Regions from separate parts of the Bradyrhizobium sp. AZCC 1577 genome, predicted to be linked through region 3. Evidence: predicted binding sites of a transcription regulator. Region 3 holds the regulator's gene; each other region holds the start of a gene.
The links. The regulator PhoB, encoded in region 3, activates phosphate uptake and scavenging genes when phosphate is short. The targets are predictions, from matches to a motif close to TGTCATNNANCTGTCAT.
Positions count from the first base shown of each region.

Region 1: phnC (phosphonate ABC transporter ATP-binding protein) is a predicted target of PhoB. The motif match lies at 4,751-4,767, and genes of this name have one in related genera.
Region 2: V1278_RS24905 (DUF47 domain-containing protein) is a predicted target of PhoB. The motif match lies at 4,814-4,830, and genes of this name have one in related genera.
Region 4: V1278_RS16075 (UDP-2,3-diacylglucosamine diphosphatase) is a predicted target of PhoB. The motif match lies at 5,281-5,297, and genes of this name have one in related genera.

Region 1 is NZ_JAZHRQ010000001.1:7,332,754-7,340,338, forward strand. Features, by position in the region: tRNA gene V1278_RS34730 (tRNA-Leu) at 170-254, shown strand; gene V1278_RS34735 (LysR family transcriptional regulator) at 304-1,182, opposite strand; gene V1278_RS34740 (hypothetical protein) at 1,184-1,309, opposite strand; gene V1278_RS34745 (NAD(P)-dependent oxidoreductase) at 1,309-2,193, opposite strand; gene phnE (phosphonate ABC transporter, permease protein PhnE) at 2,204-3,010, opposite strand; partial or broken gene phnD (phosphate/phosphite/phosphonate ABC transporter substrate-binding protein) at 3,015-3,886, opposite strand; gene phnC (phosphonate ABC transporter ATP-binding protein) at 3,917-4,675, opposite strand; gene V1278_RS34765 (hypothetical protein) at 4,785-5,192, shown strand; partial or broken gene V1278_RS37090 (DUF3592 domain-containing protein) at 5,216-5,491, opposite strand; gene V1278_RS34770 (peptidoglycan-binding protein) at 5,610-7,568, opposite strand.
Region 2 is NZ_JAZHRQ010000001.1:5,218,430-5,226,014, reverse strand. Features, by position in the region: gene V1278_RS24930 (ABC transporter ATP-binding protein) at 27-782, shown strand; gene V1278_RS24925 (ABC transporter ATP-binding protein) at 775-1,518, shown strand; gene V1278_RS24920 (ABC transporter substrate-binding protein) at 1,556-2,773, shown strand; gene V1278_RS24915 (branched-chain amino acid ABC transporter permease) at 2,861-3,748, shown strand; gene V1278_RS24910 (branched-chain amino acid ABC transporter permease) at 3,750-4,718, shown strand; gene V1278_RS24905 (DUF47 domain-containing protein) at 4,872-5,516, shown strand; gene V1278_RS24900 (inorganic phosphate transporter) at 5,532-6,536, shown strand; gene sugE (quaternary ammonium compound efflux SMR transporter SugE) at 6,528-6,851, opposite strand; gene V1278_RS24890 (peptide chain release factor 3) at 7,007-7,585, shown strand, end outside.
Region 3 is NZ_JAZHRQ010000001.1:1,223,401-1,230,985, reverse strand. Features, by position in the region: gene argF (ornithine carbamoyltransferase) at 1-582, opposite strand, end outside; gene V1278_RS05680 (aspartate aminotransferase family protein) at 582-1,790, opposite strand; gene V1278_RS05675 (GcrA family cell cycle regulator) at 2,287-2,796, shown strand; gene phoB (phosphate regulon transcriptional regulator PhoB) at 3,125-3,829, opposite strand; gene phoU (phosphate signaling complex protein PhoU) at 3,840-4,556, opposite strand; gene pstB (phosphate ABC transporter ATP-binding protein PstB) at 4,568-5,389, opposite strand; gene pstA (phosphate ABC transporter permease PstA) at 5,386-6,231, opposite strand; gene pstC (phosphate ABC transporter permease subunit PstC) at 6,233-7,231, opposite strand; gene pstS (phosphate ABC transporter substrate-binding protein PstS) at 7,381-7,585, opposite strand, start outside.
Region 4 is NZ_JAZHRQ010000001.1:3,465,817-3,473,401, forward strand. Features, by position in the region: gene V1278_RS16040 (xanthine dehydrogenase family protein molybdopterin-binding subunit) at 1-520, shown strand, start outside; gene V1278_RS16045 (c-type cytochrome) at 625-1,071, shown strand; gene V1278_RS16050 (CHRD domain-containing protein) at 1,253-1,675, opposite strand; gene V1278_RS16055 (c-type cytochrome) at 1,846-2,772, shown strand; gene V1278_RS16060 (J domain-containing protein) at 2,806-3,594, opposite strand; gene V1278_RS16065 (Lrp/AsnC ligand binding domain-containing protein) at 3,853-4,098, opposite strand; gene thiD (bifunctional hydroxymethylpyrimidine kinase/phosphomethylpyrimidine kinase) at 4,231-5,031, shown strand; gene V1278_RS16075 (UDP-2,3-diacylglucosamine diphosphatase) at 5,320-6,132, shown strand; gene V1278_RS16080 (glycosyltransferase family 4 protein) at 6,129-7,187, shown strand; gene V1278_RS16085 (threonine ammonia-lyase) at 7,241-7,585, shown strand, end outside.

The sequences.
Region 1 (7,585 bases), 6.1 Mb from region 3:
TGTGCTCCGGAGCATGGGTTCATGCTCAAAATAGGCATCAGCCTCCTATCCCGCCACCGCCCAGGTGTCGAGACACACCACAATCACTTCCACGCGGGTTGACCCGGAAGCGCCGCCCGCTATATTCCGCCGGCTTCGCCGCACCGGCCTCCGGGCCTCGCGTCCGAAGGCCCCTGTGGCGGAACTGGTAGACGCGCTCGACTCAAAATCGAGTTCCGCAAGGAGTGCTGGTTCGATTCCGGCCAGGGGCACCACGCTTCGCTGCTTTGCAGCTTCGGCTAGGCAGGCGGCCGACAGCGACGGCTAAATGGTAAGGCCGCGCTCCCAGCTTAGCGACGCCTCGAACATCGCCATCGCCGGAGCCGTAGGCGGCAAGGACTCGGGAACGATCAGCTTGATCTCCTTGGCGAGTTGGGCCCCTTCAATTCGAAGCGCGGCGAGCTGCTCTGTAGCGACTTCGTCAGCAACTGACGCTTCCATGACAATCGACGCACCGTGGCCGGCGCGGACTGCGCGCTTGACAGCCTCCGTATTGCCGAAACCGTCAATGATGGTCAAAGATTTCGCGAGTGGACCGAGTTGCTGACGCAGCAGATACCCCGTGCCGGTCCCGGATTCACCGCCCAGCAGCGGCTCGCCTTGCAGTTCGGCCACGGATACGGAGCCAAGCCTAGCCCAGCGGTGATCAGGTCCGACGATGACGACGAGTGGCTCCCTCGTCCAGGTGCGCGCGGTAAAGCCGGGCCTGCCGTCCCACCATTCCATCGCTGCAACATCAGCCTCGCCCCGCTCCAGACGGGCGGCGACATCTGCGTTCGATCCAATCCATTGTTCGACGGGAACGCCGGCACGCTGCCGAAAGACTGCAATGTGGGGCTGCAGCAGATAGGTGCCGACGTTGCTCGATGCCGCCAGGCGCAGCACCGGGAGATGAATTAGGCTGCGCACGCGGGAGGCCGTCTCGACCAGCGAGCGTGCCAGTGGAAGGAAGCGCGCTCCTTGATCGGTCGGCATGGCGCCGCCACGCTGCCGTACCACCAGCGGCGCAGCCAAGACTTCTTCAAGCTGGCGGATGTGATCCACGATGGTGGAAGGCGCCAGATCGAGCTGGCGCGCGGCCGCACGAACGCCGCGGGCGGCGATCACCGTGACGAACGAGCGAGCATGGGTCAGGTTCAGCATTTCATGCGGTCAATGCAGGATTTCCTAGGCGCACCGGCCTGTTGATGAGCCCGCCAGGCACCTTGCCGGCGAGCGCCTCGATGATGCTGGTCGCAGCGGATAACTCGATCTCGCGACGCACCGACATCACGGCCGATCCGGATGTGGTGTCAACACGGTCCGGGCGCCCGGCCGAATCAGCCTTGCGTCGATCGTTGCGGGCCGTTCCTGCCGCGCCCAATCCTCGCATTCGAAAACGTCGGCGGCATATCCGCTGAGCTGACCACTCTCGAGCGCATCGGCTACGGCCGCTTCATCGACCAGCGAACCGCGCGCGGGGTTGACGAGCAGCGCCCCGCGCCGCATCCGGCCGATCGCTTCGGCGTCGATCAGGCCGGTGGTGGATTCGGTCAGCGGCAGGCCCAGCACCACGAAGTCGGCGAGCCCCAGCACGTTCTCCAACGCCATTCCCTCGACACCGGGGCTCTCGAACGGCTCGGCGTCATACGCAATGATGCGACAGCCGAATCCCGAGAGCCGGCGCGCGATGGCCTGGCCGACGCGGCCGAACCCGACGATTCCCACCGTCGAGTTGTCGATGCCCGTGCCGTAAAGCTGGGGCCGCCAGCCAGCGAATCCCACTGTGCGAATTCCGGCATCGCCGGCCGGAATATGCCGTCCAAGCGCGATCATCAGTCCGATGGCCAGTTCAGCCGTCGGCTCGGTGAGAAGATCCGGCACGATTGTCACCTGGACGCCGCGTTCGCTTGCCGCATCCACATCGATATTGTCATAGCCCTTCAAAGCGGCGCCGATAACCTTCAGGTTCGGGCATCGCGCGAGAAAGGCGCGATCGACGCAATCGGTCATGAATGCCATGAGCCCGGCCGCTTCCCTGCAGCGTTCGATTACCTGGTCATAGCTCCATGGCTCGGGCCCATCGTTGGCAACGACGCGAGCAACGCCTTCGAACGCGACGCGCGTCTCGGGGAAGACCCGGTTTGTCAGCACAATAAGCGGCAATTCTGTCATCGGGAGACTATTACTTGAGCGATTTTCGCAAGTACGCGCCGACGCTGTCGACAATGACGACGCAGGCGAGGATCGAAAGCAGGATGGCCGACACTTGGCTGTAATTCAGTAGCCGCAGCGCCGAGATTAGTTCGAAGCCGATTCCCCCTGCACCGACGATGCCGAGCACGGCGGAAGCCCGGAAGTGATATTCCCACCGGTAGATCGTAACATCGGTGAGTTGCGGCAGGACTTGCGGCAGAACAGCGTGCTGGATGACCTGTAACGGCGTCGCGCCCGCGGCGCGAGCCGCTTCCAGCGGCTTGGGATCGACATGTTCGATGGCCTCGGCATAGAACTTGCCAACCATGCCGACCGAATGCAGCGCCAGCGCAAGGACGCCGGGCAGCGCGCCGAAACCGACCGCCGCGACAAACAGAACGCCAAGGATGATCTCCGGCACCGAGCGCAGGAAAGCGAGGAATGTCCGCACGGCCAGATAAACAATTGGGTGCGGACTTGTATTGGGCGCAGCCAGAAGGGCGAGCGGCAGGGAGAAGGCCACTGCGAGCGCGGTGCCGGCGATCGACATCGCAAGCGTATCCAGAAGCGGCCGCAGCCATGACTGCCAACGGCTGAAATCCGGCGGCACCATTTCGGAGGCCAGCGTACCAATCGCCGGCCCGCTTTCCAGAAACCGTTGCGCGTCGAAGAAGCCGGTGGCCGCCAGGGCTGCGACGCACGCAGCGACGATCAAGCCGACGAGGCCCGCCCCGCGCAAGGCGGAGCGGCGTTGCTCCTCAAGAATGGCGTCGAACGTATGGGAAACCGATTTCATCTTTTTACAGCTTGGCTACGTCGAGCTGGAGCACTTTCGCCATGTCGCGCAACACGTCGTAATCCTTGTCGGTTGCGGTCGCGATGCCTTCAACGCGGAACAGCTTGAGAATGGCGGGATCCTTCAGATCAAGGAATGCCCGCTTGATAGCCTCCTTGAGCTCGGGTTTCAGAAAACCTTGCACCGTTAGCGGATAGTTCGGAATGGGTTCGGACAATGCGAGCTGCCGGATCCTGGTCGGATCAATCTTCTTGGTCTCGACTAAGACGCGATAAATCTGCTCCGAGAGAGCGCCGGCTGGCACCTGCCCGGCAGCGACGGCACGCGCGACAGCATCGTGCTGGCCGAGATGCACGACCTTGTAGTCCGCGTCGCCGATCAGCCCCTGTTTGGCGAGATGGGCGCGCGGCGCAAGATGGCTCGACGTGGAAGCCCGGTCACCGAACGCGAATGGCTTGCCCTTGATGTCGGCCAGTCCTTCACCGGACCATCCGCGTTGGCGATGAGGATCGACTGGTAATTGGGCTTGCCCTTGTCCACGCCGACACCGAAGGGCTCGATTTCAGGTGCTTTCGACTTGGCAAGCACGTAGGAGAACGGGCCGAAATATCCGACCTCGATGCGACCGAACCGCATCGCCTCAATCATCGACGAATAGTCGGTGGTGACGATGATCTCGACGGGCTTCTTCAGCACGTCCTCGAGATACTTCTTGAGCGGCTGTGCATTCTGAATGATCGTCGATGCATTTTCGTCAGGCAGCAGGGCGATCCGCAGCTTATCGGGGCTGGTCTTGTCGGCGGCAAACACCGGAGCGGCGAGCGCGCAGAGGCCGGCCGCGGCCGACCCGACAAGGAAATTGCGGCGTTGCATCATCTGATTTCTCCATTCAGATTGACGGCTCGACTAGGCCGCCTTGGCCAAGCCCTTGCGTTCCGTCGCGTAGATATGATCGAGCGTGACCGATCCGAGTTGATCCGGCGCGCCTTCGAAAACGACGCGCCCCTGCGCCAGCCCGATGATGTGATCAGCGAACCGGCGTGCCAGATCGACCTGATGTAGACTGACGATCGCGGTAATGCCGTCCTCGCGGCAAATTCGATGAAGATCCTCAAGCACCCGGACGGAGGTACCGGGATCGAGGCTTGCGACCGGTTCATCTGCAAGCACGATCTCGGGCTTCTGGGCCATGGCGCGTGCAATGCCGACGCGCTGTTGCTGTCCTCCGGAAAGCTGGTCGGCTCGGTCCAGCGCCCTGTCGGCGAGACCGACCCGGTCAAGCGCTTCCAGCGCGAGCAGGCGGTCAGCGCGTGGCAGCGGAAAAATCGATCGCAGGACACTGTGCGCGGCGAGCCGTCCAGTCAGCACGTTGTCGAGTGCCGACAGCCGGCCGATCAAATGATGTTGCTGGAACACCATGCCGGTCCGCCGCCGATGCGCCCGCAACTGGGCGCGGCTGCCGAAGATCGATCCGCGACCTTCAACACAAACCTCACCCGAAGTCGGCCGCACCAGCCCGTTGAGGCTGCGCAGCAACGTCGATTTGCCCGCGCCTGACGTGCCGAGAAGAACGATGAACTTCCCCCGCTCGAAAACGGCGGTGGTCGGCCGCAGCGCCTCGACGCCGTTGGCGTAGGTAACGGTCACGTTCTGGAGTGATAGCATGTCCAAATCCGGAAGCTGTTCGTCATTTCCGAACAAAGGCCTTCGTTGTTCGCTTGGTCTGGCTATCAACGATCCATGACGTAGGGATGACGCCGCTCGACGCAGGCCGATGCCTGACCTGCTGGCGGAACTCGACGGACGTGCTCGACTAAAAATCGGCTTTTGCAAGCAGTGGTCGTTTGATTCCGACGAGCGGCACTTGCCCTCACTGCAACGCGGCTTCGACTGGGCAAGCCGATCAACGCTTGCGCACGAACGTATCCGCACAACCGACAAGGCGCCGCCTTTGCCGCGGGCCTTTGGCGTTACCTTGAGCCCAGCGCCATGCCTTGGCGGGCTGGCTGCATCAACGACATGCAATGGTGCGTCGAAAGCCCGCGACACCCTCTTGATCAACACGATCATGACCGTTGCGACGATCAGGAAGATCGACCCGATGAAAGCCACGATGATCGGCATCAGCCAAAGGGAAAGCACGCCTCGGATGGCCGCCGATTCGGGTACATCGGGATCGTAGAGAACCGAGACAGTTTGTCCGGCGCGGTAAGCCGGCGGATTGCTGCGCAGCCCAGACTGAAATTCAATGGTGCGACCGTCCCTCGTCTGGAAGCGCACGACTGGCGCAAACAGATACCCCTTATCCTCACTGTCGCGCATGCGCACCATCTCGATCACCGACCCCGGCGTTTCAATTGCGCGCGCAATCCATGTTTTTGTTGACCAGACGCTGAAGCCCGCTCCGAGCAATAGCAGCAGGCCAACCGGTATCAGGACGAACTTGCCAATACGGCCGAGAAAAATTGCAGGATCTTCCATGAAAAGACGCGCCCTGCGGCAAACATTGTTGTAGGCGAGGGTGTGTCTTGGCGCGGACCGAAAGGTTCAATGCCCCGAGCAGGTGTCGAGGTTTACTCTTCCAACCGCCGGCCTTCCCTCATTTCTTCCCGAACGCGCCGAGCAGTCCGCCCAACAGCTTCGATGCAATCCCACCCAGCGCGCCGAAGCCGCCGGTGGCGCCGATTACGCCGGTGATGATCGGAATCAAGGTCGCCATCGTCGAGCCTGAAACCGGCGCGGTTGTGGTTGGCGCCTGACCGGCGATCGCTCCCAAATTGAAGGGCAAATTGAGAATGCCCGCCGACTGCAGCAGGGTGACGATACCGAGCATGCCGGCAGAAAGCTGCACGCTCGGCCGCGTCATCGCCGGCGCGAGCGGCTCGGCGGGCTTGTCCGGTTTTTCGGTACCCGGGAATGGCTTGCCGGTCAGCCGCTCGTACAGCAGCGGCATCAGCACGGTGATGAGATCGACCGGCGCAGCGGCGCCAGGCTGTTGCGGCGTTGCCGGCTGCGAGACGACCGGCGCCGGGACAGTGTTGACCGGTTGCGCGAGCACCGGCGTGTTGGCAATCGGCGTGACCGCCGGCGCCGGCTTGCCGGTCGCAAGCACGGTAAGAAGCTGCGTGATGTCGAGCTGCTTGCCGGTGAGCGCCGACTGCAGAATCAGCGGCAGCAGCAGTTCGAGGCCTTGGCCCGGCTTGGCAGGATCGGCGGCCATCGGTTTCTCCTTCGATAGCAACATGAGAATGAGTGGGAGCAGTTGCTGCAGGTCGAGCGCAGGAGCGCCAGCGGCGGGACCCGTCTCCGCCACCGCGACGCCGGGCTTAACGGTTTCCGCCTCGAGCGAGATGCCGAGCGCTGCCGCCGTTTCCGGCCCGACCGCGCCATCGACGACCATGCCCTCGGCTTCCTGGAAACGCAGCACGGCGGCTTGCGTGTTCAGTCCGAACTCGCCGTCGATCAGGCCGGGATCGAAGCCTTTCGCGGCCAGCGCCGCCTGGATGCGCGCAACCACGGCCATATCCATGTTCGGCGCACCGACCTCGTAGATGACGGCAGGCGGGCTGACCTTGATCGGCGCGGCACTGTCATAGGAGATGCCGGGAATCAGGATGCCGGTATGCCAGCCGCGGCCATGCACCGTGTCCGCTACCACGCCGTAACGCCGTCCCTTTGCCTCGATGGTGCCGCCATTGCCGTCGCATACAGCGATGTGGCCCATCTTGCCCGGACCCGGCGGATAGCGGAGCACGATGCCGCCGACGGTCGCCGCCGCCTCCTCCACCGAAACGCGTTTTCCGAGTCGCTCGAGGTCGGCCTTCCAGGCGCCGGTATAGGCATCAGCCTTCGCCGGCTGTGCCGTGTGGTCGACGCAGCCGTAAAGCGTGCCGGCTTCCTGATAGACCAGCCATGAGACGAACTCGGCGCAGTCCCACGGGCCATGCCAATGCGGATCGTCTTTCGGCACCTGCGTGTTGACATATTGCTCGCCGATATGCGCGCGGGCGCGCTGCACCAGGCCCGCACCCGAGGGCACACCGCTCGCGGGCGGCTGGGCAATGGCTACGGCTGGCAGACCGTCGAAGAAGGCGTCGGCGCTGCCGGCCTTGTACATGCGATGGGCCTGACGCCACTGCTCCTCGGTCAGGTTATTGCCTTTGCCCGACTCGCGGCCAGCAATGGCTTTCAGCAAGGCGATCGCCTGCACGGGATCGTCGACCATCTCCTTGGTCAGGATGGCGTTCGGATCATAGCCCGGCACGCCGAAGCCGTGCGCGCCGGTCCACTTCGTTCCAGCTTCGCCGATCCGCATGCCGACATAGCTGCGCGACAACAGGTCGAAGTTCGAGGCGGCGCCGTTCACCGGCGAGGGAAAGCGTGCGATCTTGTGGCCGCCACCGATGATCCCATAGCCGGTCTGGCCGAAGCGCGCGGCGCGCGCACTGGGATATTGAGCGCCGGGATTGTTGTAGCGGAACGAAGCGACCTCGCTGCCTGCAACGTCGTCGCGATTGTCAGCCGTCGAGGGGTCGGTAGACCTGCCGATTTGACCCATTGCGCGCTCCCCCGTTT
Region 2 (7,585 bases), 4.0 Mb from region 3:
CGGAGACGGCTGAGGGGGAAATTTGTTTGGCTGATGAGTTCATTCTCGAAACCCACGGATTGACCAAGGAATTCGCGGGTTTCTTCGCCGTTCGCGATGTCGCCCTCAAGGTACGGCGCGGCAGCATTCACGCGTTGATCGGGCCGAATGGCGCCGGCAAGACGACGTGCTTCAACTTGTTGACCAAGTTTCTGAGGCCGTCTGCAGGGCAGATCCTGTACAAGGGGCAGGACATCACCGCGATGGCGCCGGCCGATGTGGCCCGCCTCGGGCTAGTGCGTTCGTTCCAGATTTCGGCGGTGTTTCCGCACCTGACGGCGCTGGAAAACGTTCGTGTCGCGCTACAGCGCCAGCATGGAAGCTCGTTCGATTTCTGGCGCTCCAAGCGCGTGCTCGACCGATTCAACGGCCGCGCCCTCGACTTGCTGAACGACGTGGGCTTGAGCGAGTTCGCCAATACACCGGCGGTCGAGATGCCCTATGGACGCAAGCGCGCGCTGGAGATTGCGACGACGCTGGCGCTCGACCCGGAAATGATGCTGCTCGATGAGCCTATGGCGGGCATGGGTCATGAAGACATCGACAAGATCGCAGCCCTAATCAAGCGTATCTCGGCGAGGCACACCATCCTGATGGTCGAACATAATCTCTCCGTGGTCGCCGACCTGTCCGATATCATCACTGTGCTGACGCGCGGTCAGGTGCTGGCGCAAGGCGATTATGCCGAATTGTCCAAGGACGAGCGCGTCAAGGAAGCCTATCTGGGGGCCGGTCATGCCTGAGTTGAAAATGGCCGAAGCCACCGCCAAACCGGCGGGCGCGGAGATTCTTTCCGTTTCCGACCTGCAGGCCTGGTACGGCGAATCGCATATCCTTCACGGCATCAACTTCAATGTGAAGGCGGGCGAGGTGGTCACGCTGCTCGGCCGCAACGGCGCCGGCAAGACCACGACGCTGAAGTCGGTGATGGGAATTATCGGCAAGCGTACCGGGTCGATCCGTTTTAACGGTCAGGACATCACGCGCGCCTCGTCCGATAGGATCGCGCGCCTAGGCATCGCATTCTGTCCCGAGGAGCGGGGCATTTTCGCAAGCCTCGACGTGCGCGAAAACCTGCTGCTGCCGCCGATCGTGCGCAGTGGCGGGCTGTCGCTCGACCAGATCTTCGAATTGTTTCCGAACCTGAAAGAGCGCCTCAACAGCCAGGGCACCAAGCTTTCGGGCGGCGAGCAGCAAATGCTAGCGATCGCAAGAATCCTGCGCACCGGCGCACGGTTTCTGATGCTGGACGAGCCGACCGAAGGTTTGGCGCCCGTCATCATCCAGCAGATCGGTCACACCATCGCTCGGCTGAAGTCGGAAGGCTTTACCATCCTGCTCGTCGAACAGAATTTCCGCTTCGCCTCCACGGTGGCCGACCGCTACTACATCGTCGAGCACGGTAAGGTCATTGACGGTTTTGCGAATTCGGAGTTGTCGGCCAATATGGACAAGCTCCACACCTATCTCGGCGTTTAATCGGTACTTTGCTGCACTCTGGAATAATGGAGATACTATGAAACATCGGATTTCAGCGCTCTTCCTCGGCACCGCTCTGGCACTTGCCGCAGGCAGCGCCGTGGCGCAAGACAAGACGGTCAAGATCGGCGTGCTCACCGACAATTCCGGACTTTACTCTGACCTTGGCGGCGCCGGCTCGACGGTCGCCGCCCAGATGGCGGTCGAGGATTCCGGCCTTGCGGCCAAGGGCTGGAAGATCGACATCGTCTCCGCCGACCACCAGAACAAGCCCGACATCGGCACCACCGTCGCCCGTCAATGGATCGACGTCGACAAGGTCGATATCTTCGTGGATGTGCTGAACTCCGGCGTGGCGCTGGCGGTCAACAATCTGGTGAAGGAAAAGAACGCCATCATGATCAATACCGGCGCGGCGACGTCGGATCTCACCAATACGCAGTGTTCGCCGAACACGATTCACTGGGTCTACGACACCTACATGCTCGCCAACTCTACCGGCCAGGCGCTGGTGAAGGCCGGTGGCGATACCTGGTACTTCCTGACTGCGGATTACGCGTTCGGCCACGCGCTGGAACGCGACACTTCCGCGGTCGTCGTCAAGTCGGGCGGCAAGGTTATCGGCACCGTCAGGCACCCCCTGAATTCGTCGGACTTCTCCTCGTTCCTGCTGCAGGCACAGGCGTCCAAGGCCAAGATCATCGGCATGGCAAACGCCGGCGGCGACACCACCAATACCATCAAGCAGGCTGCAGAGTTCGGCATCGTCTCGGGCGGGCAGAAGCTCGCGGGACTGCTGCTGTTCATCAACGACGTCCACTCCCTCGGCCTCAAGGTGGCTCAGGGCCTGAACTTCACGGAAACCTTCTACTGGGATCTGAACGACGGCACCCGCGCGTTTTCGAAGCGTTTCTCCGAGCGGATGAAGAACAAGGCGATGCCGTCGATGGTGCAGGCCGGGGTGTATTCGGGCCTGATCCACTATTTCAAGACGATCGATGCAATGGGCGGCAATCCGCACGATGGCGTCAAGGTGGTGGCGAAAATGAAGGAAACGCCCACCGATGATCCGCTGTTCGGCAAGGGCACGATCCGCCCCGACGGCCGCAAGCTTCATCCGGCCTACCTGTTCGAGGTCAAGAAACCCTCCGAATCCAAGGGGCCGTGGGACTATTACAAGCTGATCGGCACCACTCCCGGCGAGCAGGCCTTCCGGCCGCTTTCGGAAAGCGCCTGTCCGCTGGTAAAGAAGTAACAACGATGGCCCGTCGGCGTCATGCCGGCGGGCCTTCTCTCGCGGCCCAAGCTAACCCGCATCATAACGAGATTGAGTGCGAAACCGATGCAAGCTCTCTACGCCCAGCTTTTGGTGGGATTGATCAACGGATCATTCTACGCGCTGCTCAGTCTCGGGCTCGCCGTGATCTTCGGCATGCTCAACATCATCAATTTCGCCCATGGCGCGCTCTACATGATGGGCGCGTTCTGCGCATATTTTCTGCTGCATCTCACGGGGATTGGATACTGGTGGGCCCTGATCATCGCGCCGATTGTCGTCGGCATCTTCGGCATGATCCTCGAACGGACCATGCTGCAATGGCTGGCCGGTCTCGACCACCTCTACGGGCTGTTGTTGACGTTCGGCATCGCGCTGATCGTGCAGGGCGTGTTCCAGAATTACTTCGGCTCGTCCGGCCTGCCGTACGCGATTCCTGATTATCCGGAGGTCGGCGGGTTCCGCGGATTACAGGGCGGCATGAATCTCGGATTCATGTTCCTGCCGATCTACCGCGGCTGGGTCGTCGTCTTCTCGCTCGTGGTGTGCCTTGCGACCTGGTTCCTGATCGAGAAGACCCGGCTCGGCGCCAATCTGCGTGCGGCGACTGAAAACCCAACCCTGGTACGCGCATTCGGCATCAACGTGCCGCGGATGATCACGCTGACCTACGGCCTCGGCGTCGGCTTGGCGGCGCTGGCCGGCGTATTGTCCGCGCCGATCAACCAGGTCCGGCCATTGATGGGCGCGGACCTGATCATCGTCGTGTTCGCGGTGGTGGTGATTGGCGGTATGGGATCGATCATGGGATCGATCATCACCGGATTTGCGCTCGGCGTAATCGAGGGACTGACCAAGTATTTTTATCCCGAAGCTTCCAACACCGTGGTGTTCGTCCTGATGGTGCTGGTGTTGCTGCTGAAGCCAACGGGACTGACTGGACGGGCTGCCTGACATGAGCACATTGACTGACGACACACTGCCGATAACGCCGCAAGCGATGCGCGACGAAATGATCGTGTTCGCCGGGATGGCGGTGCTGCTGGGGCTCGTACCCCTGACGGGCATCTATCCGTTCTTCGTGATGCAGGCGCTGTGCTTCGCGCTGCTTGCTTGCGCTTTCAACCTCCTGATCGGCTATGGCGGCCTGCTGTCGTTCGGCCACGCCATGTTTCTGGGGACCGCGGGCTACTGCTCGGCGCATGCGCTCAAGGTCTGGGGTGTAACGCCGGAAGTCGGAATTCTGGTCGGTGTCGCCGGCGCCGCCGCGCTTTCCGTCGTCACCGGCTTCATCTCGATCCGTCGCCAGGGCATCTACTTTTCGATGATCACGCTGGCGCTCTCGCAGCTCCTGTATTTCATCTATCTGCAGGCACCGTTCACGCATGGCGAGGACGGCATCCAGGGTATTCCGCAGGGCTATCTGTTTGGAATATTCAATCTCGCCAAGCCCACGGTGCTTTACTACGTGGTGCTTGCCGGATTCCTCGGCGGCTTCCTCCTGATCTACCGCACCATCAACTCGCCGTTCGGCGAGGTCTTGAAAGCCATTCGCGAAAACGAGCCGCGCGCGATCTCGCTGGGCTACAAGACTGACCAGTACAAGCTGCTCGCTTTCATCCTCTCCGGAACGATTGCGGGCTTTGCGGGTTCGCTGAAGGTGTTCGTGGCGCAGAACGCCTCCCTCACCGACGTGCACTGGACGATGTCGGGTGAAATCGTGCTGATGACGCTGGTCGGCGGCCTCGGCACGGTGTTCGGTCCGGTCGTTGGGGCCTTCGTTATCATTGCCATGCAGCAATATCTGGCCGGCTTCGGCCAATGGGTGACGGTGATCCAGGGCGTCATCTTCGTGGCCTGCGTGTTGACGTTCCGCCGAGGCATCATCGGCGAGATCGCGCATTATTTCCGCCGATCCCTCTAAAAACGGCGGTTTGGGCGCAGTTTTTCGGCTCCACAAAGTGGTGGATGACCCGGTTCCTGGGGCCGGACGTCGCGCGCTTTTCCCTCGAATGATCTATGACAGTTTTGTGACAGCGCGCTCCGCGGCTGTTTCTGAACGACGGAAAAAATACCCATGCTGCGCTGGTTTCGTGCCTTTTTGCCCAAAGAGGAGCGGTTTTTTGACCTATTTGCCCGCCACGCCCAGACGGTCGTGCAGGGCGCGCTGGCGTTGCAGGACATGATGCGCGGCGGCGACGAGACGCCGGTATTCTGCCAGCGAGTCAATCAGTTCGAACACGACGCCGACGGAATCACCCGCGAGGTCCTGACCGCGGTCCGCCGCACCTTCATTACCCCGTTCGACCGCGGCGACATCAAGAATCTGATCACGTCGATGGACGACGCGATCGACCAGATGCAGCAGACCGCGAAGGCGGTGGTGCTGTTCGAGGTCCGAACGTTCGAGCCTCCGATGCGCGAAATAGCCACGCTGTTGGTCGAGTGCGCCAATCTCGTCAGCCGCGCGATCCCGCTGATGCAGTCGATCGGCAACAACGTCGCGATGCTGACCGCCATCACCGAGGAAATCGGAAAGCTGGAGGGCCGTATCGACGATCTTCACGACATCGGCTTGAAGGAACTGTTTCTCAAGCACCGCAACGGCAATTCGATGGACTTCGTCGTCGGCGCCGAGATCTACAAGCATCTCGAAAAAGTATCCGATCGCTTCGACGACGTCGCCAACGAGATCAACTCGATCGTGATCGAACAGGTATAGGGCAGGGCCAATTCAGTGGACGCCACGCTTGGCCTACCGATTCTGATCTTCCTGATCGCGGTCGCACTGCTGTTCGATTTCCTCAACGGCCTGCACGACGCCGCCAATTCGATCGCGACGATCGTGTCGACTCGCGTGCTGCGCCCGCATTATGCGGTGTTCTGGGCGGCTTTCTTCAATTTCATCGCCTTTCTCGTCTTCGGGCTGCATGTCGCCAACACGATCGGCAAGGGGATCATCGAGCCCGACGTCGTCGATGCGGCTGTGATCTTCGCTGCGCTGGTCGGGGCCATTGTCTGGAACCTGATTACCTGGGGGCTCGGCATTCCATCCTCGAGTTCGCACGCGTTGATCGGCGGATTGGTCGGCGCAGGCGTGGCCAAGGCCGGGATTTCCGCGGCGGTCTGGAGCGGCCTGTCAAAAACGCTGCTGGCGATCGTGTTGTCGCCGCTGGTCGGGTTTCTGCTAGCGCTGGTGCTGGTTGCGATCGTGTCCTGGCTGTCGGTGCGCTCGACGCCGTTTGCGGTGGACCGCGCCTTCCGCATCCTGCAATTCGTCTCGGCATCGCTCTATTCGCTCGGCCATGGCGGCAACGACGCGCAAAAGACCATGGGCATCATCGCGGTGCTTTTGTATTCGCAAGGCCACCTCGGGGCGGATTTTGCCATCCCGTTCTGGGTCGTGATTTCCTGCCAGGCGGCGATGGGGCTCGGCACGTTGATGGGGGGCTGGCGGATCGTCCGCACCATGGGATTGCGGATCACGAAATTGACGCCGATGCAGGGCTTTTGCGCCGAAACCGGTGGAGCTGCGACCCTGTTCATGGCGACCTATCTCGGGGTTCCCGTATCCACGACCCACACCATTACTGGCTCCATCGTCGGCGTCGGCGCGGCGCGGCGGGTCTCGGCGGTGCGCTGGAACGTCGCGAGTTCGATCGTGTATGCCTGGGTGATCACCATTCCGGCGTCGGCGATTATCGCGGCGCTGACCTATTGGGCCGTGCTGTTGCTACGCTGATCCGGTGACGAGTTTAAGCCCGACGATGCCGGCCACGATCAGTCCGATGCAGGCGAGGCGGGCGGCGGTCGCGGGTTCGCCGAACAGCGCGATGCCCAGGATGGCCGTTCCGACCGCGCCGATGCCGGTCCATACCGCGTAGGCGGTTCCGATCGGAAGCGCTTTCAAGGCAAGGCCGAGCAGGACGATGCTCCCTGCCATGCAGGCGAGCGTCAGGACGGATGGAACAAGTCGCGTGAAACCCTCGGTATATTTGAGGCCGATCGCCCAACCCACTTCCATGAGACCGGCGACGAACAACACGATCCAGGCCATGACAACCCTCCGAACCAGGCAGGGTCGTCCCCGCGGATGAGCTGCAAAATTGGAAGGCCGTCCTTCCGCTGCCGATATGGGACTGGCCAGGAGCCCTCGCAACCACCAAATGAGGCTTGATCAGCGCGGTTTTCCCTGCCAAACGCTCGAGCCTCATGTCCGACATTGCCGTTACAGCCGAATCGCCGTCCCGCTCGCCGCTATCAGATGAAGTCGCGCGGCGGCGCACATTTGCGATCATCTCCCATCCGGACGCCGGCAAAACCACGCTGACCGAGAAGCTCCTGCTGTTCGGCGGCGCCATCAATCTGGCAGGGCAGGTCAAGGCCAAGGGCGAGCGGCGCAATACCCGTTCCGACTGGATGAAGATCGAGCGCGAGCGCGGCATCTCGGTCGTGACCTCGGTGATGACCTTCGAATTCCAGGACCTCGTCTTCAACCTCTTGGACACGCCCGGCCACGAAGACTTCTCGGAAGACACCTACCGGACGCTGACCGCGGTCGATTCCGCCGTCATGGTGATCGACGCCGCCAAGGGCATCGAGGCGCGGACGCGAAAGCTGTTCGAGGTGTGTCGGCTGCGCGACATTCCGATCATCACCTTCATCAACAAGATGGACCGCGAGAGCCGCGACACGTTCGAACTGCTGGACGAGATCGAAAAGACGCTGGCGCTCGACACCACCCCGATGACCTGGCCGGTCGGTCGCGGCCGCGACTTCCTCGGCACCTAC
Region 3 (7,585 bases):
CGCCTTGTTCGGCGCAAGCTGCGGCGGGGTTGCGACATTGAGCCTGAACTTGAAACGCTCGGCTGCATGCGCCCACGAGGCCAGCACATTGTTGTCGTCGCCGGTCCAGGCCACGGTCCTGCCCTCGATCGGCCCGCGATGCTCCTCGAAGGTCATCAGGTCGGCCATCACCTGGCAGGGATGCGAGCGCCGCGTCAGGCCGTTGATCACGGGCACGGTGGCGTGCGCGGCCAATTCCAGGAGCGCGTCGTGGTTGAGGATGCGGATCATGATCGCATCGACATAGCGCGACAGCACGCGCGCGGTGTCGGCGATGGTCTCGCCGCGGCCGAGCTGCATCTCGGCACCGGTCAGCATGATGGATTCGCCGCCGAGTTGGCGCATGCCGACGTCGAACGACACCCGGGTGCGGGTCGAGGGACGTTCGAAGATCATCGCCAGCGTCTTGCCTTCGAGCGGCTTCTTGCCCTTCTCATGCGCTTTCAGCTTCGCCTTCATGGTGGCGCTCAAGGTCAGCATGCTGCGCAATTCATCTAACGGCAGTTCATTGATGTCGAGGAAGTGACGGACGGATTTGCTCATCAGCCCGCCGCCTTCTTCAACTGGCCAGCGGACAGCGCGACACAGGCGCGCTCCAACCTTTGCACGGATTCCTCGATCTCGGCCTCGGTGACGATCAGCGGCGCGAGGAACCGCACCACATTGTCGCCGGCGCCGACGGTGAGCAATTTCTCGTCGCGCAACGCATTGACGAGATCGCCCGACGGCACCACGGCCTTGACGCCGACCAGAAGCCCCTCGCCGCGAACTTCCGACAGCACGGCGGGATAGCGATCGACGACGGAGGCCAGTTTCTGTTTCAACAGCAGCGACATCTTCTGCACGTGATCGAAGAAGCCCGGCTCCAGCATCACGTCGAGCACGGCATTCGCCGCAGCGATCGCCAGCGGATTGCCGCCGAAGGTCGAGCCGTGCGAGCCCGGCGTCATGCCGCTTGCGGCTTCCGCCGTCGCCAGCACCGCGCCGATCGGGAAGCCGCCGCCCAACGCTTTGGCCAGCGACATCACATCCGGTGTCACGCCGACGCGCTTATAGGCGAAGAGATCGCCGGTGCGGCCCATGCCGGTCTGCACCTCGTCGAACGCGAGCAACAGGCCCTTCTCGTCGCAGAGCTGGCGCAGCGCCTTGAAGAAAGACTGCGGCGCCGAGCGCACGCCGCCCTCGCCCTGCACCGGCTCGATCAGGATGCCCGCGGTCTGCGGGCCGATCGCTTTCTTGACCGCTTCGAGATCGCCATGCGGCACCTGGTCGAAACCGTCCATCGGCGGCCCAAAGCCTTCGAGATATTTGGCGGAGCCGGTTGCTGCGAGCGTGCCCAGGGTGCGGCCGTGGAATGCGCCCTCGAAGGTGACGAGACGATAGCGCTCGGGATGGCCCTTGGAGAATTGATAGCGGCGCACGACCTTGATCACGCCTTCCATCGCCTCGGCGCCGGAATTGCAGAAGAACACGAGGTCGGCAAAGCTCTGCTCGCAAAGCCGCGCGGCGAGCTTCTCGCCATCCGGCGACTTGAACAGGTTCGACATGTGCCAGAGTTTCGTCGACTGCTCCTGCAGCGCCGCGATCAGGTGCGGATGGCAGTGACCGAGCGCATTCACCGCGACGCCCGAGGTGAAGTCCAAATAGCGCTCGCCATTGGTGGCGGTCAGCCAGCAGCCCTCGCCGCGTTCGAAGCCGAGATCGACCCTGGCGAAGACCGGGAGCAGATGCGACGTGGCGCTATTGGTCATGGCAATCACTGAGGTTTGAGACCTGCCTTTGAGACCTGCCGCGGGCGTGCATTGGCGCGAACGCGGCAACAGCCGGTCTTGCGAAAACGAAACGTGCCGCCTCTTAAGGGCGGCACGTGAGAGGCATTCTATGTGGGCGTGGGGCGCTGTCAACACGCCACGGAGCCGGCTTTCCTGCAGTGCAAGATGCTGAAATCCGTAAGATTGCGGTGTGGTGGAAAACACGCAGTGAAATGCCTAGATGTCAGAACATGTGGACGTTCGGGCCCGGACTCTTGCGCCCGAGTCACGCCATATTGTAGCGTTTGGGCTGTCGGGTACGACATCTCGTGCGGCAGTTCTGATCCCTAAGAGTCCATTTTGTACAGGCGTAAACGTTCGGCGCGGTTAGCGCGTCCGGCGAGGGCTAAGGGATTCTGACCGCAGGGATTTTTGAGACGAATGACTCGCCAGCGCTGCCCCCGATCGGCCGGCGCGATGCGAAGGGAAGATTACGATGACGGTTTTGACCTGGTCCGACGATCGCGTCGAACAGCTTAAGAAGCTCTGGGAAGCCGGATTGTCGGCCAGCCAGATCGCCGCGGAACTCGGGAATGTGACGCGAAACGCCGTGATCGGCAAAGTGCACCGGCTGGGCCTTTCCGGCCGTGCCAAGAGCCCCTCCTCGGCCGCCCCGCGGCAGCGCAAGGCACGCCCCGCCCAGCCGATGATGCGGGTGTCGCGCCCGGTCTCGCGCGGCAACACCGCGCTGGCACACGCCTTCGAAGTCGAGATGGAGCCGGATCCGATCGCCTTCGACAACGTCGTGCCGATGAGCCAGCGGCTGTCGCTGCTCGAACTGAACGAGGCCACCTGCCACTGGCCGGTCGGCGATCCCTCGAGCCCGGAATTCTTCTTCTGCGGCGGCAAGGCGCTCACGGGCCTGCCCTATTGCGCCCACCACTCGCGCATCGCCTACCAGCCCGCCGCCGATCGGCGGAGGCAGCAGCCGAAGCAGACGCGGTAAGGGGCGCGCGCCGCTATCTCAACGATGTCGTCCCTGCGAATGCAGGGACCCATAACCACAAGTGCAGGTGGTTATGCTGAGCTGGAGCTCCAGCGCATTTCAACAATCGAGATTGGCGGTTATGGGTCCTCGCGTTTCGCGGGGATGACGGAATAGAGGCGAGAACCCCTCAACTTGTCGTCCCTGCGAACGCAGGGACCCATAACCACAGGTGTCTGTGGTTACGCTGAGCTGGAGCTCCAGCGCATTTCAACAATCGAGATTGGTGGTTATGGGTCCCCGCGTTCGCGGGGACGACGGAGAAGTTCGCGAGGACGGCAACGGAGGGTTACGGCTCGACCTTCGCAAACCGGTCATCCAGCGCGTAACCTGCGCCGCGGACGGTGCGGATCGGGTCCTGCTCGCGGCCGGGGTTGAGCAGTTTGCGCAATCGGCCGATATGGACGTCGACGGTGCGCTCGTCGATATAGATGTCGCGGCCCCAGACGCTGTCGAGCAACTGCTCGCGGCTGAAGACGCGGCCGGGGTGCTCGAGGAAAAATTCGAGCAGGCGATACTCGGTCGGGCCGAGATCGATCTGACGGCCCGAGCGCGCGACGCGGCGCTTTTCGCGATCGAGTTCGATATCGCCATAGGTCAGCACGGTGGCGAGCCGCTCGGGGCTCGCCCGGCGCAAAAGGCCCTTCACGCGCGCCAGCAGTTCCGGCACCGAGAACGGCTTGACTATGTAATCGTCGGCGCCGGTCGCAAGCCCCCGCACCCGCTCGCTCTCCTCGCCGCGCGCGGTCAGCATGATGATCGGCAATTGCTTGGTTTCGGGACGCGCTCTCAAACGGCGGCACAGCTCGATGCCGGAGAGGCCCGGCAGCATCCAGTCGAGCACGACAAGATCGGGCACGCGCTCCTTCAGCCGCGTATCCGCATCGTCGCCGCGGCCGACGGTCTCGACCTCATAGCCTTCAGCGTCGAGGTTGTAGCGCAACAGCGTGGTCAACGCTTCCTCGTCCTCGACCACCATAATGCGCGCGCTCATTCTGCTTTCCTCAAGTGTTGGAGACGGTCGTGGCAAACGTCGTCATGTCGCCCTTCGGGCGCTTGTCGAGCATCTGCTGACCCTCGATCATGTAGAACACGGTTTCGGCGATGTTGGTTGCGTGGTCGCCGATCCGCTCGATATTCTTGGCGCAGAACATCAGGTGGATGCAGAACGAGATGTTGCGCGGATCCTCCATCATGTAGGTGAGGAGTTCGCGGAACAGCGAGGTGCAGATGGCGTCGACTTCCTCGTCGCCCTTCCACACCGCCATCGCCGCCGGCAGATCGTGCGCGGCATAGGCGTCCAGCACCGACTTGACCTGCGATTGTACCAGATCGGTCATGTGCTCGAGGCCGCGCATCAGTTTCAGCGGCTGGAAATCGTTCTCCAGCGCCGCGACGCGCTTGCCCATGTTCTTGGCGAGGTCGCCGATCCGCTCCAGATCGGTGGCAACCCGCATCGCGCCGACGATCTCGCGCAGATCGATCGCCATCGGCTGGCGGCGGGCGATGGTCAGCACCGCGCGCTCCTCGATCAGATGCTGCAGGCGGTCGATCTCGACGTCGGTGGCGACGACGTGCTTGCCGAGCGCGACGTCGCGGCGGACCAGCGCGTCGACGGATTCGGTGATCATGCGCTCAGCAAGGCCGCCCATCTCGGCGACCAGACGCGTCAATTCCTGGAGGTCGCTGTCAAACGCCTTGGCGGTGTGCTCAGAAGCCATCTGTTATCTCCTTAACCAAACCGCCCCGTGATGTAGTCCTGGGTACGTCGATCGCGCGGCGAGGTGAAAATCTTGTTGGTGTCGTCGAATTCGACCAGCTCGCCGAGATACATGAAGGCGGTCTTGTCCGAGACGCGCGCCGCCTGCTGCATATTATGGGTGACGATGGCGATGGTGTAGTCCTCTGCCAGTTCCTGGATCAGTTCCTCGATCTTGGCGGTCGAGATCGGATCGAGCGCCGAGCAGGGCTCGTCGAACAGGATCACCTCGGGCCTGACCGCAACGGTGCGCGCGATGCAGAGCCGCTGCTGCTGGCCGCCGGACAGCGAGAGGCCGCTTGCATTGAGCTTGTCCTTGACCTCGTTCCACAGGGCGCCGCCGCGCAGCGCCTTCTCGACCCGGCCGTCCATCTCCGACTTGGATATCTTCTCGTAGAGACGGATACCGAAGGCGATGTTCTCGTAGATCGTCATCGGGAACGGCGTCGGCTTCTGGAACACCATGCCGACGCGCGCCCGCAGCAGATTGAGATCGAGCTTGGGGTCGAGGACGTTGGTCTGGTCGAGCAAGAGCTGACCGGTGGCGCGCTGACCCGGATAGAGATCGTACATCCGGTTGAATATCCGCAGCAACGTGGATTTGCCGCAGCCGGACGGGCCGATGAAGGCGGTGACGCGGTGGGTGCCGAGCGTCAGGTTGATGTTCTTCAGCGCATGGTGCTCGCCATAGTAGAAGTTCAGACTGCGCGCGGTCACCTTCGGCGCAGCCTCGGGGAGCGTCGCCTGCGGAACGGGCCCGCTCGCGTTACTCACGGATACGGAGAGATCGGTCATTTGGATGTCCTCTCGGCGCCAAGGATGCGCGCGCCAATATTCAGGGCCAACACGGTGAGCGTGATCAGAAGCGCCCCGCTCCAGGCGAGCTGCTTCCAGTAGACGTAGGGGCTCTGCACGAAGTTGTTGATGGTGACCGGCAGGTTCGCCATCGTCTTGGTCAGGTCCAGGCTGAAGAACTGGTTGGACAGCGCGGTGAACAATAGCGGCGCGGTTTCGCCGGCGACACGGGCGGTGGCCAGCAGGACGCCGGTGATAAGGCCGGCGCGCGCGGCGCGGTAGGCGATCCGGCGGATCACCAGCGAGCGCGGCAGGCCGAGCGCAGACGCCGCCTCGCGCAGGGGATTGGGCACCAGCCCCAGCATGTCCTCGGTGGTGCGGACCACCACGGGAATCACGATCACGGCGAGCGCCAGGCAGCCGGCAAAGGCCGAGAAGCCGCCCATCGGCACCACGATCGCGCCGTAGATGAACAGGCCGATGATGATCGACGGCGCGCTCAACAGAATATCGTTGATGAAGCGGATCACCGAGGTGAGCTTGTCGTGCTTGCCGTATTCGGCGAGATAGGTTCCCGCAAAAAGGCCGAGCGGCGCACCGATGCCGACCCCGATCACGGTCATCATGATCGAGCCGATGATGGCGTTGCGTAGGCCGCCATCGGTCGAACCGGGCGGCGGCGTATCCTCGGTGAAGACGGCGAGGTTAAGTCCGGTTAGGCCGTTATAGAACAGCGTGAACAGGATCAGTGCCAGCCAGGTCACGCCGAACGCTGCGGCGCCCAGGCACAGGAACTTGACGATGACATTCTTGCGGCGGCGGGAGACGTAAATCGGGTTCATGTCAGTTCCCCGCCTTCTTTTCCAGCCGCATCAGCATCAGCCGCGCGGCAGCAAGAACGAAGAACGTCAGAATGAACAGGAGCAGGCCGAGCAGGATCAGGCCGGACTGGTGCAACCCGTCGCTTTCGGCGAATTCGGATGCGATCGCGGCCGAGATCGTGGTGCCGGGCGCAAAGATCGAGGACTGGATCTTGAACGAATTGCCGATGATGAAGGTCACCGCCATGGTCTCGCCCAGCGCACGGCCGAGCGCCAGCATGATGCCGCCGATCACGCCGACGCGGGTGTAGGGGATGACGACGTTGCGGACGACTTCCCAGTTGGTACACCCCACCCCATAGGCGGCCTCTTTGAGCACCGGCGGGACCGTCTTGAAGACGTCGACCGAGATCGCGGTGATGAACGGCAATACCATGATCGCCAGAATCAATGACGCGTTGAACAGGCTGAGATAGGACGGCGGCCCGGCGAAGATCGTCCCCAGCACTGGAACGCCGTCGAACACGCTGATCATGAACGGCTGGAAGTTGTTGGCCAGAAACGGCCCCAGCACGAAGAAGCCCCACATGCCGTAGATGATGGAGGGAATGCCGGCCAGCAGTTCGATGGCAAGCCCGATCGGACGGCGCAGCCAGATCGGGCAGATCTCGGTCAGGAACACGGCGATGCCGAGGCCGACCGGAATGGCGATCATCATCGCGATCACGGAAGTGATCAGCGTGCCGTAGACCGGGCCGAGCGCGCCGAGCACTGGCGGGTCGGCCGACGGCGCCCAGCGCTGCGTCCACAGGAAGGCGGCGCCGTATTCCCGGATCGCCGGCCAGGCGCCGATAATAAGCGAAATGATGATGCCGCCGAGGATGAGCAGAACCGAGATCGCGCAAGCGCGCGTAATCCAGTAGAAGGTGACGTCGCCGAGCTTGAACGCGCTGAGAGCCTTTGCGCGATCGTAAGGTCCGGCAGCGTCCATTACGTCGCTTTCAACCGCCATTTCTGCCACGCCAATCCCCTGTACTTATAGCCCAATGGCCCGGACTTCGGTGCACGGCTTTTTCGGCTCGTGCATTGTTCTTGCCTCTCTTGTCCCGAGAGGGGTGCTCAACCCGGGCATCCCGGGTTGAGCGATCGTGTTGCGTAGCGCTGGACTGATCAGCTCTTGATCTCGGAGGCCCAGGTCTTTTCGATCTGCTTGACGACCGAGTCCGGCATCGGAATGTAATCGAGCTCTTCGGCCATCTTGTCGCCCTTCTCGAACGCCCATTTGAAGAACTTGATGGCTTCCTGGGACGCCGCCTTGTCGGTTGCATCCTTGTGCATCAGGATGAAGGTCGCGCCGGTGATCGGCCACGACGCA
Region 4 (7,585 bases), 2.2 Mb from region 3:
GTCGAAACTGAATGCGAGCGCGACGTTCGCGCAGGCCGACGGCACCTACCCGAACGGCACGCATCTCGCCGAAGTCGAGATTGATCCCGCAACCGGCATCATCAGAATCGTCAACTATGTCATCGTCGACGATTTCGGCGTGACGCTCAATCCGCTGCTGCTCGCCGGTCAGGTGCATGGCGGCGCGATGCAGGGCATCGGTCAGGCCTTGATGGAGCACGCGGTCTACAGCGCGACCGACGGTCAACTCGTCACCGGCACCTTCATGGACTATGCGGTGCCGCGCGCTTCCGACGGCCCGTCATTCCATTTCGAAACGCACAACGTGCCGTGCACGACCAATCCGCTCGGCGTCAAGGGTGCAGGCGAGGCGGGCGCGATCGGCTCTTGCCCCGCGGTGGTCAACGCGATCATCGAGGGCCTTTGGCGCGAGTACAAGATCGACCACATCGACATGCCGGCCACGGCCGAGCGGGTCTGGATCGCGATCCGCGAGGCGCAGAAACGGCATAATCTCTGATATTTTGTCGCATGCGGAATGATGCGCCAAATGCGGTGTTTGCAAACAGCCGGTCTGCACCATCTTGGGGCCGGTACAAACCCGAATTGAAGGGAATTTTGCCAATGAAGCGGATCGTCGTCGTCGCAGCCGTGCTTGCATTCAGTGCCGGTGCGGTCGTTGCACAGCAGGACCAGCTCAAGCGGACCCAGGCCATGATGAAGGACAATGGCAAGAACGCAGGCGCGTTGTCGGCGATGGTCAAAGGCGAAAAGCCTTACGACCAGTCGACTGTCAATGCCGCGCTGGCCCAGTTCGATGACACCGCCAAGAACCTTCCGACGCTGTTCCCCGAGAGCATGAAAGGCGTCAAGTTCGAGGGTGATTACGACCCCTCGCCGAAAATCTGGACAGACAAGGCCGGCTTCGAGTCCCAAATTAAGAGCTTCGCCAAGGTCGTCGCCGATGCCAAAGGCAAGGTCAAGAATCTCGACACGCTAAAGGCGGAACTGCCTGTCATCGGCAAGCAGTGCAGCGGCTGCCACGAGACATACCGGATCAAGAAGGGCTGATCGCATTCTAACTTGAGCATGATCTTCTCGAAGAACCGCTACACATTTGTCCGGATCAGGCTGTGACCTCACAAAAAGGGCGGACGCCGCGAAGCGTCCGCCCTTTTGTGTTACCCTTGTTTCTTGTTTACTCGCGTTCAAACCTACCTACTTCGTCACCAAATTTACTTGGTGACTTGATTTATTTGGTTACCTGACCGCGGATTTCGCCGCCCGGATTGGCTGCAGTGTGAATGTTGATGTAATACCTGCCGGCCACGAGGTCAGCGGCCTGCGCATCGGTCAACGTTGCGCTGCCCTCGACCGGGCTCGACGTCGCATTGGGAATGGCGACAGCGACACCGGCATTCTTGCCGGCCTCTGCGGGCCCGTGGAAATGCGCGGCGGTGGCAGGGCCGGACAGGCCGGAATAGGAGAGCTTCCAGCTCAGCTTCTTGCTGGCGGGATCGTAGTCGATGTCGGCGGTGCCCTTGGCGGTGCTGGTGTTGGGCGGCACCTGGGCCTTGCCGTCGAGCGTCGCCTTCATCTTGTCGGCAGACGCGGGTCCGGCAAAAGCAATCGCTGCCCCCAACGCAAGCGTGACAAGCATGGTTTTGTTCGACATGGTGTTTCTCCCTGTTGACGTCAAAACGGCGATGTCAGCCTCAAAACAACGGCTTGGCGAATTTATTCCCGCAGCGCCGACAAAGGCTCGAAATTTTCGTAGAAGCCTATGGCGCAAAGTGCGTTCATACTGGTTGTTGAGTTTAGGACTCCCTGACAACGGATCAGTGAATGCTGCGACGAATTCTCCTTGCCTTGATTTTGGCTGGCGTTGCCGGCGCCGGTGTCTTCTGGTGGCTGACGATCCCGACGGTCGTTGCCCCAGCCTCACTTCCTCCCCGCACGCCGAACCTTGCCAATGGCGTTGCAACGTTCAATGCCGGGGGCTGTTCCTCCTGCCATGCCGTTCCCAACCAGCCCGATCGGTTGAAACTGGGCGGCGGACTCGCAATGCCGTCTCCGTTCGGGACGTTTTACGTTCCCAACATCTCGTCAGATCCCACCTACGGTATTGGCCGCTGGAGCGAGGCTGATTTCGTGACGGCGGTGCTCAAGGGGACGTCGCCGGACGGCGTGCATTATTTTCCGGCCTTTCCATATACGTCGTACCAGAACGCTTCCGTCGACGACGTTCGCGATCTCTTTGCCTATCTGAAGACGCTTGCGCCGGTGACCGGCAAGACGCGCGGTCACGACGTCCCGTTTCCATTCAACATCCGCCGCAACATCGGCGTCTGGAAATGGTTGTTCATGGACAGAAAGCCTCACATAGCCGACGCCTCACATTCGGCGTCGTGGAATCGCGGGGCTTACCTCGTCAACGGTATGGGTCATTGCGCCGAGTGCCACAGCCCGCGCAACTTCCTCGGCGGTATCGTCCAGGCGCAACGCTTCGCAGGCGGGCCCAATCCGGAAGGAGAGGGCTGGGTGCCCAACATCACCCAGAAAAGATTGGAGGAGTGGAGCGCGAAGGATATCGCCTACTTCCTCGAAACTGGGCAAACGCCGGATGGCGACAGCGCAGGCGGATCGATGGTCCGCGTGATCAAGAACACCTCGCAATTGCCGCCGGAAGATCGCGATGCCATCGCGGAGTATGTCAAGTCGCTGGCGCCGGTTGAGGGACCGCCGCGGCCGAAGAAAGCGAAAGAAGGCTGAGAGCTCTTACGTGAGACGCGAGTTCGCGCGTCGTCAGGGCGTCACGGCTGCGGTGATCGGTTGGCGCCGCTCCGGCAAGGTCGGCACGATCGACAGCGGCTTACGCGGCACGGGCGGCGTGGCGGCTTTGGCCCGCTTCAAATCCGTGGAGCGCTTGGTCAAAGCGACGTCACCGAGTGTGCGATCGAAATCGCCCACCCGATACAGCACGCCGCCGCGATCGAAATAGGCGGCTGCGAAGCGCGGATAATATTGGACCCCGAGATTGTACGTGGCGAAGGCCGGGACCGGCTCGAAGCGGCCGAGCGGCGCGGCGCGGGCTTCCTTTGCGGCGGGTGCCGTGGCAGCGATGGGGGCCACGCTGCCGGTTGAAAGTTCTTCTTCGCGCTGGGCACGGGATCCGTCCTGCGCGGTAGCGTCGGGCTGCAGCGCGGCAACCTGCTGCACGCCATCTGCGATTTCTGCGGCGCCCGGCGGTTTTGAAAACAATCCGAACACCGTGTAGCCGCCGACCAGCACCGCGGAAATGACCGTTGCCGCCATCGTGTTGGAGGCGACCTTTCGTACGGTCTCGTATGTCTGGATTGCCTTGGTGGCCGGCGGCTGCAGCGCAATGGCGAGCAACTGATCGTAGGTCGCGCGCTGCTCGGTGTCGGTCAGGATGTCATAGGCGCGCATGAGTTCCCTAAACCTCAGCGCAGCATCGGGATCGTCGGGATTGATATCGGGATGAGTCGCCTTCGCTGCCTTGCGGAATGCCTTCCGCAATTCCTCGGCGTCATCACTCGGAAGCGCTCCGAGCAAATCGTACAGCGTCCCCATGGTGGTACTCGCGACCGTTTCCCCCTCGGACCGTCCCCGCCGCGGAACTTCCGATTGACGACGCCCTAGATAATCAAAAATATCAAGGCGGTAGCATGATCCCCTTATGGCAAAAGCATGCCATGGTTAACGTCGTTAACTATCCGCTGCGGTCGGGGCGCCCAATTGGCGTGGCAGACGGGCAGGGCTGGCAGCCCCTCCATCACAGGGGCCTATCGGCCGCGCCAAGGACGCGGCCTTGGGGAGGCGGGCCGACGCCTAACCCGTGCCGAACGCCTTGAAGGTGATGATGGTGTGGGTGTCCTGGATCCCTGGAATCACCTGCACCCTCTCGTTGACGAAATGGCCGATGTCGGTGTCCTTATCGACGTAGAACTTGACCAGCAGATCGTAGTCACCGGCGGTGGAATAGATCTCCGAGGCGATCTCAGCCTCCGCGAGCGCATTGGCGACGGCATAGGATTGGCCGAGTTTGCATTTGAACTGGACAAAGAAGGGAACCATCGCTGTCGTCTCCGAATTAGTTGGTCCCAATAGGCCAAAAACCGCCGATAATGGCAAGCCAGCTTGCTGCCCATGCCATGGCGCGGTAGGACATTACATGGCCTTCAACCGACGACTTGCACGAGGCTTGCGATGACGGCGCCGATCGCGCTGACCATCGCCGGCTCCGATTCCTCTGGCGGCGCCGGTATCCAGGCCGACCTGAAGACGTTTGCCGCGCTCAGCGTCTACGGCGCCTCCGTGATCACGGCGCTGACGGCACAGAATACCGAAGGCGTCAGCGGCATCCATCAGGTGCCGGCGGAGTTCGTGACCGCGCAGATCGATGCGGTGTTTTCCGATCTCGACGTCGGAGCGGTCAAGATCGGCATGGTGGCGCAGCCATCGATTATCGACGCCATCGTCGCCGGCCTCAAGCGCTGGTCGCCGAAGCATGTTGTGCTCGATCCCGTGATGGTCGCAACCTCCGGCGACCGGCTGCTGGCTGCGGAAGCGGTCGAGGCGCTGCGGACAAAACTCATTCCGTTAGCTTCGGTCATTACGCCCAATTTGCCTGAGGCCGCCGCGCTGCTCGACGAACCGGTGGCTGCGGGTGAGGCCGCCGTCGCAAGCCAGGGCAGGCGATTGCTGGCCATGGGCTGCAAGGCGGTGCTGATCAAGGGCGGCCACGGGGAGGGCGCCGAGTGCATCGACTATCTGATCGGCACGAGCGGCACCATCGCGCTGGCCGCGCCGCGCATTGCGACGAAAAATACCCATGGCACCGGCTGCTCATTGTCCTCGGCGATTGCAGCGGAACTCGCGAAGGGCGAGGGCATGGAAACCGCCGTGCGTAACGCCAAGGCGTGGGTCAGCGCTGCGATTGCGGCGGCAGATCGCTTCAGCGTCGGCCGCGGTCACGGCCCGATCCACCATTTTCATAAGTTTTATTAGCTGCCGTCCTTGTCTGGTGCGCAATCGCGCAGGGACTTTTTGCGTCGCGGCGCATCCGTTGAATTACGGGGATGGTTAATCTTCCACGATAATTGACCCTGTTGATGATGGGTTAATGCGCGATTGCGCACGAGGCAGAGACAACGTCGAGAAGTTGCCTCTCCAATGTCGCTTGTCTGTCGCATCGCGCTGCTATCCGCAAGTTGTGGGGCGCGGCATTGATTCTCGCGGGAATATCGCGGCGTGAACAGTCATCGCCCTGTCACAGAAATCTGTCAGGGGACAGGTATGGGTAGTGACTCCTTGAGTGAAGAGAGCCCCGAACGGCGCTTTCGTACCTTGTTCATCTCCGACGTCCATCTCGGCGCCCGCGGCTCGCAAGCCGACCGTTTGCTGGACTTCCTCAAAAGCCACGACGCCGACACCATCTATCTCGTCGGCGATATCGTCGATGGCTGGGCGCTGAAGTCGAGCTGGTACTGGCCGCAATCGCACAACGACTTCGTGCAGAAGATGCTGCGCAAGGCGCGCAAGGGCGCCAAGGTCATCTACGTGCCGGGCAATCACGACGAGTTCCTGCGCAACTATTACGGCACGCATTTCGGCGGCATCGACGTGGTGGAAAACACCATTCACACCGGCGTCGATGGCCAACGCTATCTCGTCATCCACGGCGATATCTTCGATCTCGTGGTGCAGAACGCGCGCTGGCTCGCCCATCTCGGCGACAAGGCCTACGACTTCGCCATTCAGATGAATCGCCTCGTCAACTTCTTCCGCCGCATGTTCGGCGTGCCGTATTGGTCGCTGTCGCAATGGGCGAAGCTGAAGGTCAAGAACGCCGTGAACTACATCGGCGCGTTTGAACAGACGCTGGCCGGCGAGGCGCGACGTCACGGCGCCGACGGCGTGATCTGCGGCCACATCCACTATGCCACCATCCGCGACGAGCACGGCATCCGCTACATGAATTGCGGCGACTGGGTGGAAAGCTGCACCGCGCTCGCCGAGCACGAGGACGGCCGGTTCGAGATCATCACCTGGACCGATCCGCAGCGAAGGGCGGCGCCAGTTCCCCGCGTCGCGGCGCGCGCCGCATGACGCATATCCTGGTCGCGACCGATGCGTGGCATCCCCAGGTCAACGGGGTAGTACGCACGCTGACCGCGATGACGGAGGCGGCCACGGGGCTTGGCGTCGAGGTGAGCTTTCTGACGCCGCAATCATTTCGCACCTTTGCGATGCCGAGCTATCCTGACCTGCGGCTGGCTCTGCCGCTTCCCGGCAAGATCGCGCAACTGATCGAAGCGGCAAGGCCCGACAGCATACATATCGCGACCGAGGGGCCAATCGGGCTGTTGGTGCGGCGCTATTGCCGCAAGCGCGGCTTGCCGTTCACCACGAGCTTTCACACCCGGTTTCCGGAATATGTGTCGGCGCGCTCGCCGATTCCGGAATCCTGGGTTTGGTGGGCGCTGCGTGCCTTCCACCGGCCGAGCCGGGCGGTAATGGCGGCGACGCCGGCGCTGGCGGCTGAGCTGCGCCTGCGTGGCTTTCGTAACGTGGTACTGTGGTCACGCGGCGTCGATACCTCGCTGTTCCATCCGCGCAGCGCCGATCTCTGCCTGCCGATGCCTGTATATCTCAGCGTCGGCCGTGTCGCGGTAGAGAAGAATCTCGAAGCCTTCCTCGATCTCGATCTGCCCGGCACCAAGCTCATCGTCGGCGATGGGCCGGCCCGGATGGCGCTGGAGCGCAAATATCCTAACGCCGTGTTCCTCGGCGCGCGGCATGGCGAGGAACTGGCCGAAATCTATGCGGCGGCCGATGTTTTCGTCTTTCCCAGCAAGACCGACACGTTTGGCTTGGTGCTGCTGGAAGCGCTGGCCAGCGGCCTGCCGGTTGCGGCTTTTCCGGTCAACGGTCCCCGCGACGTGATCGGCTCGGCGCCGGTTGGCGTGCTGAACGAGGATTTGCGCGCGGCCTGCCTGGAGGCGCTGCAGATTTCGCGAAAAGAATGCGTGGAATTTGCTGCCGCCCATAGCTGGCAAGCCTCGGCACGGGCTTTCGTCCATCATGCCCTCAATCTTGGTCCCCTGCGGCCGGAAGGCGAGCTGGCCGAATTTGTGGCGGAGGACCCGCATTTCGCCGCCTGATATCACCTGAATCTGTATTGCCCGCCGGTCCGCTTGCGCGATACAAAGTGCGCATGACGGAAAAAGCCTCAACGGCACCGGTCGGTGCTGCAGATATCGATGCGGCGGCGCGAGTGGTTGGCCCGTTCGCGGTGCGGACGCCGCTGTTGTCGTTCCCCGTTCTCAACGAGCGCGTCGGGACCAAAGTCTTTCTGAAGCCCGAAATGCTGCAGCGGACCGGATCGTTCAAGTTCCGCGGCGCCTTCAACAAGCTGGCCTCGATCCCGCAGGACAAGCGCGGCGGCGGGGTGGTCGCATTCTCTTCCGGCAACCACGCCCAGGGCGTGGCGGCGGCGGCGCAGATCCTCAACATGCAGGCCACCATCGTGATGCCGGCGGACTCGCCTATCACCAAGCGC